Regions from separate parts of the Actinomadura sp. 1N219 genome, predicted to be linked through region 1. Evidence: riboswitches for the same ligand, from Rfam matches in the RefSeq annotation. Region 1 holds a riboswitch; the other holds the start of a gene.
What was found. Region 1 has a riboswitch for cyclic di-AMP ahead of ACH35V_RS29310 (NlpC/P60 family protein). Riboswitches for the same ligand answer to the same signal wherever they lie in the genome.

Region 1 (3,826 bases):
TGGCGATCTCATCCCGTCTCCCTCGGATTGCCAACGAGTGAATCGTCACCCGGAGTTCCCCCGAACGACCCCGCAATCGGCCCAACGGCCACCTCCGGCCAAGCGCGCAAAACAGAAAAGGAACCCGATGATCTGAGTCCGGAGGGGCTCCGGACCCGGCAACCCAACGCGCGTACAGATCGAGGCCAACCCGTGCCTGTGCAGCGGACGGCTGCATCCCCGCGGTCATCACCACGGACGAGGGAGGACGGAGTGGAACAGGCCACACTCGCACGTCGTGGCACCGACGATTTCGGGCTGAGCGAGGAAGAGATTCGGCTGCTCGCTCAGATCGCCAGCGGTGTCACCGCCGATGTGGCGGCTCGCAAGCTGGAGTTGAGCGCACGGACCTTGCGACGCCGGTTGCGGACCATCTGCGACCGGCTGGAGGTCAACACCCCTATCGAGGCCGTGGTGTGGGCGGCCCGAAGGCAGCTCATCTAGCGGCAACCCCCAACGACGCTCGTCCGGGGACGGCGAGCGCCACGAGAATCCAGGCGGAGAAATCTTCGGAAGAACCCCCGTCCGACCCCGCAGCGGCGGCGCCCGCGCCCTGACAGGTAGGTCCCTGCAGGAGGCGTCGCCGCGGACGGTGTTCAAACCACGCCGTGGATCTTCTCAAGCACGCCCTCGATCTTTTCGACACCCGTACACACCCCGGCTGGGACGTCATCGATGACGCGCGGCCTCAGGCCCGCCCTCCGCTCCGTGGAGGGAGCGACCTAGGACGGCTTCAGAGTCCGCCGTGACGGCTGTCAAGCGGCCCGCACGGGAGCGCTCAGGGGCATCTACCGAGCGCCGTGAGCCGCCCGTGCTGAGAAATTCAGGGCCCCTCGTTCTGACGGGGCATCGAGGACGTGGATGCGTCCGTTCAGCGAGCCTTCCGAACCCGCCATCCGTCTGCGTCCGCCCTGCCAACGCTCGTAGCGCGCCTCCGCGGACAGCTCCGTGTATGGGCATCAGCCGCCCAGCCAATTCCGTAGGACGCCCAAGCGGGCACACCCGAACGCCCGGTTCGCGTGCCGGGCCCTGGGGCCGTTCGTCCTGTGGCGTCCTTGACTACCTCGTGCGATGGACGGGGCCGGTCGGTTGCTAGGGCGTCCGGGCGGCGCCGGGTGTTAGTGGACGTAGAAGGAGCCAGGGTCCTTGACCGCGCCGCCCCTTTGCGGGGCCGTGCATGGCGTCCCCGAGGTTCGTCGTCTCCAGGGCGCGCGCTGTCGGACGGGTTGAATCGGCGGTCTTCGGGGTCAGGCGACCCGGACGGCGCCCGCGTACGGACGTCCGGATATGGGGGCGATCTTCACAACGTCGCCGGTGTGGGGCGCGTGCAGCATCTTGCCGCCGCCGACGTACATCCCCATGTGGTGCAGGTCGGAATGGAAGAACACGAGGTCGCCCGGCTGAAGTTCGCTGCGCGATACGTGGGTGCCGGCGTTCCACTGGCTGCCGGTGTAGTGCGGCAGGTTGATGCCCACCTGCTTGTAGGCCCACATTGTCAGGCCTGAGCAGTCGAAGGAGTTCGGCCCGGCGGCGCCCCAGACGTACGGGACACCGATCTTGCTCATCGCGTACCGCAGCGCTTGCGCGCCCTTACCGGTGCCGACGACGGGGAGCTTGGCGAGCTGGGTGGGGTCCCTCTTGACGAGCTTGCCGCGGACCTTCTCGTAAGTTTCGGTGACCTTCTTGCGCTGCGAGTCGAGTTGCGTGCGCAGCGCCTGCACCTGCTTGGCGCGCTCTTCGGCGGACTTACGGGCGCGCTGCGCGGCCTGCATCGCCTGCATCAGACCGAGGACTTTGCTGCTGTCGCGCTTGGCGAAGTAGTTGAGCGTGGCGGCCTGGTCGAGAACGGACTGCGGGTCCTGGGAGGCGACGAACGACACCGCGGGGTCAGAGCCGCCCTGCATGTAGCTGGTAGCGGCCAGGGAGCCGACCTTCTGGCGGATGGTCTCGAGAGACTTCTCCTGCCGCTGGGCGTTCTCTGTGGCGACCTTGGCGGCGCGCTGCGACTGGGCGAGCTTGACCTTCAGCCCGTTGTACTGCTCGGTGAGCTGCTCCAGCTCGTCGGCCAGCTTAAGGGCCTTCGTCCTGAGTTCCTTCGTGGACGGCTCAGGCTCGGCGTGCGCCACAGCGGTCGTGTGCGGCGCGACCGAAAGGACGGCGAGGGCGCCGGCCACGGTGATCGCCCGGACGCGGAACCGGGTCGTCCTCCGGCCCGGTGCTGGCTGCGGGGAGCTTGAACGAGCAGATCTTGAAAGGGAAACAGGGCGCGATGGCTCCACGAATTCTCCTCTCCTTGTCCGCCTACCGAGTTAGCTGACGGGTTGGGGCTGGAGCAGCCCGTCCGCTGGCGCGCGCGGAAGTCGGTTCCACGCGGGCTGCGGATTCACCCCTCACGGCAAGAGCCCGGGGGCGATCCCCGAACGATCCGGAAGTGGGTCCCCGGCTCCTCGGGGCGCTGGTTGCGGCCCGTGGACTCGGCGGTTCGGCCTCCGTCCTGCGGTAGGCCGATGTCAGCGCAGGACACTAACGGAAGCCGCATTAGATGCCAACCAGAACCTGAGAAATCGCAGGTGGCGACGCCCGTCAGCTCCCGTCCACGCGCCGCGCTCCCCGGGCGTCCGTGTGTTCTTGCTCACTTTTCCGGATGCGCTATGGGCAATGCCTAGTCGGTTTTATCTAGTTACACGGGATGGATGCCGACGCATGCACCGACCCGCCGACAGTTGTTAAGGCGCCACGTTCGATAATCTCGCCTGTTTGTGGAGGTCGTGATCCGGCGAGCCCGTACCGCCGACGTTCAAGAGATCCGCAGGCTGGTCGATCTGTACGCCGGGTCGGGACGACGCCTGCTGAAGAAGTCCGCGGTGAAGCTGTACGAGGACGTCCAGGAGTTCTGGGTCGCCGAGGACGTGCAGCACGGGACGCCGGGACGGGTCGTCGCCTGCGGCGCGCTGCACGTGATGTGGGAGGACCTTGCGGAGGTCCGCTCCGTCGCCGTGGACAAGGAGTACGGCGGCCGTGGCATCGGCCACCGAATTGTCACCCGTCTGCTGGAGAACGCTAGGGAACTCGGCGTGCGGAGGGTGTTCTGTCTTACCTTCGAAGTGGAGTTCTTCGCGCGCCATGGCTTCCAGCAGATCCTGGGGACTCCGGTGGCGCCAGAGGTGTACGAGGAGCTTCTCCGCTCCTACGACGAAGGCGTTGCAGAGTTCTTGAACCTCGATCGGGTCAAGCCCAATACGTTGGGCAACACCCGGATGTTGCTTCGCCTGGAGGACTGACCCGATGAGCGATTCCCCGAACCGCGGACGGCGTTACCCGCCGCAGCAGGGGCAGGGCGCCTACGGCCCGCCGCCCCCGTACCAAGGTCCCCAATGGCAGCAACCTCAACAGCAGCCGCAGAGCCAGCCTCAGCAGCAATGGCAGCAGCCTCAACAGCAGACCCAGCAGCAGTGGGGGCAGCAGCCGGGGTACAACGAGCCGTACGACGCGTCCTATGACGAGTACGGCGGCGGTGAGATGCCGCTGGCTCCGATACTTCGCCGCGCAGGGGCGCGCCTCATCGACAACGGGCTCGTCGCGGTCTTCGGGTTCGCACTCGTCCTGCCGATCACGATCGGTGCGTTCGGCCTGGGCAAGCCAGGCAGCAAGACCGAGGACGAGGGGGGTGTGTGGAACTGGCCCATCATCTTCACGCTCTTCTGCGTCCTGTCGGTGCTGCCGCTGCTCTATGAGGCCGTCCAGCTATCCATGTCTGGACGGACGCTCGGCAAACGCATCATGGGCA
Region 2 (3,826 bases), on a different contig from region 1:
CGAGGCCGGGGGCGTCCCCGATGACCAGGCTCGCGTGGCCCTTCACCACCGACAGGGGGCCACCGTCCCAGATCTCGGCGTCGTCATGGAAGCCGTGGGACGAGCCGTCGCCGACGATCGTCCAGGCGCCGGAGCGCTGCGCCAGGGCCAGGTACTGGGTGCGGACCACGTCGCCGCGGTCGAAACCGCGCAGCTTGTAGCGCACTTTGACGCGGACGACGGTGACGCCGTCCTCGCCGTCCACGGCCTGGGTGGTGACGACCTGTTCGCGCCATCCGGCCAGCGGGAGCCTGCGGAGGTTGGCGTAGAGGCGGGACTGGGCGTCCTGGAACGCGGCGGGCGCGGAGCCGACCGTCGCGAGGAAGGCCGTCCGGTCGCCGGACCGGACGGCCCGCGCGCGGTTGCCGAGGACGGTCTCTGCGTCGCCGGCGTCGAACCGGCCAGCCGCCCTGGTCTCGCGGGGGCGCGGCGCCGCGTCGTCGCCGGAACGCGCGGCGAGCAGCCCCGTGACTCCGGCGAGCAGCGCCCCGGCCCCGCCCGCGCCGAGAGCGAGCGCCCCGCGCCGCGTGAGGGCGCGTCCGTGCGCGTCGCCTTCGCCGGAGCCGTCTTTCATGCGCGCGATCCTATGCAGCCCACAGGAGTGGGGAGACGGACGTCACGACTTGTAGTCGGGGTATCCGTAGCCGACGATGTCGCTGGTCGAGCGCTCCTTGACCTGGACGGCGTTGCCGGTGTTGCCCTCGACGGCCTCGATCGTGCCGTCGTCCACCTTCTTGATCACCATGCCGACGTGCCGGATGTCGCCGCTGGACTTGCCGCCGTCCCACGCGTAGAAGACGATCGCGCCCGGCCTCGGCTCGGTGCCCCAGCGGCCGTTGGCCTGGAACCAGCGGGCGTGGGCGACGGTCCAGGCGTCGCTGCCGATCTGGTCGGTGAAGCCGATCTGCTCGCCGATCCAGGAGATGAACATGTCGCACCAGTTCGCGTCGCTGTAGCCGCCGAGGGAGCCGCCGTCGCGGGCGAGCGTCTCCTGGGCGCGGGACGTGCCCATGTACCACTTCTGGAACTTGGTCTCGCCGCCGCCGTCCTCCTCGATCCCCACCTGCGACCTGGCGAGCTTGATGGCCTCAGCGGCGGTGGGCCGCGACTCCTCGGATGGCGCACCGGACGGTTTCGCGGGCGCGCCGCCGCGCTTCACGGCGTCGCCCTTGCCCTTGGCGGCGTTGGGGCTCTTGCGTTTGAGCTCGTCCTTCTTGCGGTCCTTGGACGCGGTTCCGCGCGCGTCCTTCCCGGCGGTCGCCAGCTCGGAGGACGCGTTCGTGGCGGGCGGCGAGCCGAACGGCAGGACCGACGCCTGCGCGGTGGCCGCGGCGGTGCCGAGGACGGCGGCGCCGACGACGACGCCGCCGGTCGTCCGCCATGTGATGGTCCGGGCGCTCGGCTTGCGGTGCCTGCCCGGGGTCTTCTTGCGGTGGATGCCTGGCACGGGGGGATCTCCTCGACTTCCATGCCGCCTACCGGGTTAGCTGACGGGTTCGGGCGTGGAAGCCGCCCTACGGCCCGCACGCGGGCAGGCCGATTCACCCCGAGAGGACAGGTGGGTCCCCGGCTTCGCGTCCCGCCGCGCTTTGCAGGGCGGTCCGCGGACTCGGCGGTGGCGGCCCGGGGGCGGGCGCGCCGGTCGGTTGGGGGGATACTCCGGCGAGCGGAAACGCCGGCGCGGAGCGCAGAGGTTATGCGGGCGTGGCCGCACTGGGGCGACCACGCCCAGGTAACGCTGCGGTTTCACTCCTTCGTTCTTCCAGACGCCTACCGGGTTAGCTGACGGGTTCGGGCGAGGAAGTGGCCCTACGGCGGACTCTCACCGGGTCGTCCGGGAGAGGCGCGCCGATTCACCCCGGGCGCCGGACATTGCCCGTCCAGGGACGGTCCCTGGACTCCGGCGTTATGGGTCCCCGGTTCCGCGCGTCGGCGGATTCGGCGCTGCCGCTGCGATCCTGGGGGCGATATGGGGCCCGTGCGCGGGACCTGTCTCCCGCGTGCGAAAGAGCGGCGCGTGATGTTGTGTGCGGACGGCGGCCCGTCACCGGGGACCGTCCGGCGGCCTGACCTCCGGGATCGCCGTGGCAGCGCTCTCAGCGCCATGCACGCTGCGGGCGTGCGCACGGTGGGCGGGGTCGGGCGAGGTCTGCGTGAGACCGTCGCGGCGCCGTCGCGGCACCGCGGGACGACGCGTGGAGCGCGCCGCCGGGGGGAGACGGCGCGTGGCTCGCGCCGCCGGCACGCGGCCGATGAACGTGCCGCGTGGGCCGTGGCGCTTGGTGAGCGCCGCGGGGACACGGCGTCTGGACGGCGCCGTGAGTGGTACAAGGTACCAAAGCCCCAACAGAAGGCAAACCCCCACAAAATCAACAACGGACCAGGTCAAAGCCTGGTCCGTTGCCGAAGGCGGTCCGTCCGGCCGCGTGCGGGCGCCGGACGGGCGGGGCGTCAGGGACGCCCGGCGCCGTAGTAGTTGCTCAGGTAGTAGCCCGAGGTGATGTTCACGACCTGGACGGTCTTGCCCGTGCTGGGGGCGTGGATCATCTGGCCGCCGCCCACGTACAGGCCGACGTGGCCGAGCCCGCTGAAGAACACCAGGTCGCCGGGCTGCAGGTTGCTCTTGGCCACCCGCTTCGTGGCGGCGTACTGGGAGTTGGTGGTGCGGGTGATGTTGACGCCCGCCGCCGCCCACGCCTTCATGGTCAGGCCCGAGCAGTCGTAGGAGCCGGGGCCCTCGGCGCCGTACGAGTACGGCTTGCCCTTCTGCGCGTAGGCGAAGTTGAGCGCCTCGCGGGCCGGGCCGCTGGCGGGGCCGTTGTAGGTGCCGCCGACACCCCCGCCGGACGACGTGCCGCCGCCGAGCCGCCGGACCAGCGCCTCCTGCTTCCCGACCTTCGCGTCCAGCTCCTTCTTCTGCTTCTTCAGCTCGTCGGTCTTGGCCTTCACCTCGTCGTAGGCGGCCTTGGACACGGCCTGCTCGCGGCGCAGCCGCTGCGCGGTGGCCAGGAACTGGGTGAGCTGGGAGCTGCGCTCCTGCGACAGGTGCGAGAAGACCGCCGCCTGGTCGAGGACGGCCTGCGGGTCGCCGCTGCCGACGAAGCCGGTGACGTCGGTCGACTCGCCGTTCTTGTACGCGTCCGCGGCCATCTGGGCGATCTTGGAGCGCTGCTGCTCGAAGGTCGCCTCCTCCTGCTTGCTCGCCTTCGACGCGGCGTCGAGCTTCTTCTTGGCGATCTTGAGCTTCTCGTTGAGCTGGTTGTACTGCTCGACCTTCTTGTCCATCTCCTCGTTGAGCTGGGTCAGCTTCTTCTGCGCCTGCGCCCTGGTCGGTCTGGGATCGGCGCTTGCGGGCGCCACCAGGGGAGACGCGAGGGAGGCGGTCACGGTCAGGCAGGTCAAAGCCGCCAGGCGACGGGAGATGCCGCTGTTCGCCGAGCCGCCTCTACGGTCACGCCGCTGCTCCGGTGCCCCGATGAGTTCTTTGGCCACGGTCGGTTTCGCCCCTCTCGTCCACGACGTCAGCGGACGACATTAGCGAGGGTCAACAACCGTCACAACCGATACGTCACTCTTTGATCGACATCGTTGGACATTGTCCACCTTCTGTTACTTCGACCTCACTGAGTGCGAAACTTCCCTTATCGGGACCTTATGGCCGCCTTATGGCCTGGCCGCCTCATGACCTGCCGAGTCGCCGGAGCAGGAGCGTCGACGGGCACGGCCGGGCGTTCGCGCGCCGCGCCGCGTCGGCCACCTCGCGGTCCGACGACACCACCACGACCGC

Region 2: linked by a shared signal. The riboswitch ahead of ACH35V_RS09395 (CHAP domain-containing protein) and the one ahead of ACH35V_RS29310 (NlpC/P60 family protein) in region 1 are both predicted to bind cyclic di-AMP.

The regions. Positions count from the first base shown of each region.
Region 1 covers NZ_JBIRAY010000011.1:22,365-26,190, reverse strand. The annotation lists gene ACH35V_RS29315 (LuxR C-terminal-related transcriptional regulator) at 253-483, shown strand; gene ACH35V_RS29310 (NlpC/P60 family protein) at 1,287-2,213, opposite strand; cyclic di-AMP (ydaO/yuaA leader) riboswitch at 2,322-2,516, opposite strand; gene ACH35V_RS29305 (amino-acid N-acetyltransferase) at 2,799-3,320, shown strand; gene ACH35V_RS29300 (RDD family protein) at 3,325-3,826, shown strand, end outside.
Region 2 covers NZ_JBIRAY010000002.1:134,316-138,141, reverse strand. The annotation lists gene ACH35V_RS09400 (hypothetical protein) at 1-613, opposite strand, end outside; gene ACH35V_RS09395 (CHAP domain-containing protein) at 656-1,486, opposite strand; cyclic di-AMP (ydaO/yuaA leader) riboswitch at 1,496-1,634, opposite strand; cyclic di-AMP (ydaO/yuaA leader) riboswitch at 1,792-1,993, opposite strand; gene ACH35V_RS09390 (NlpC/P60 family protein) at 2,491-3,399, opposite strand; gene ACH35V_RS09385 (NYN domain-containing protein) at 3,719-3,826, opposite strand, start outside.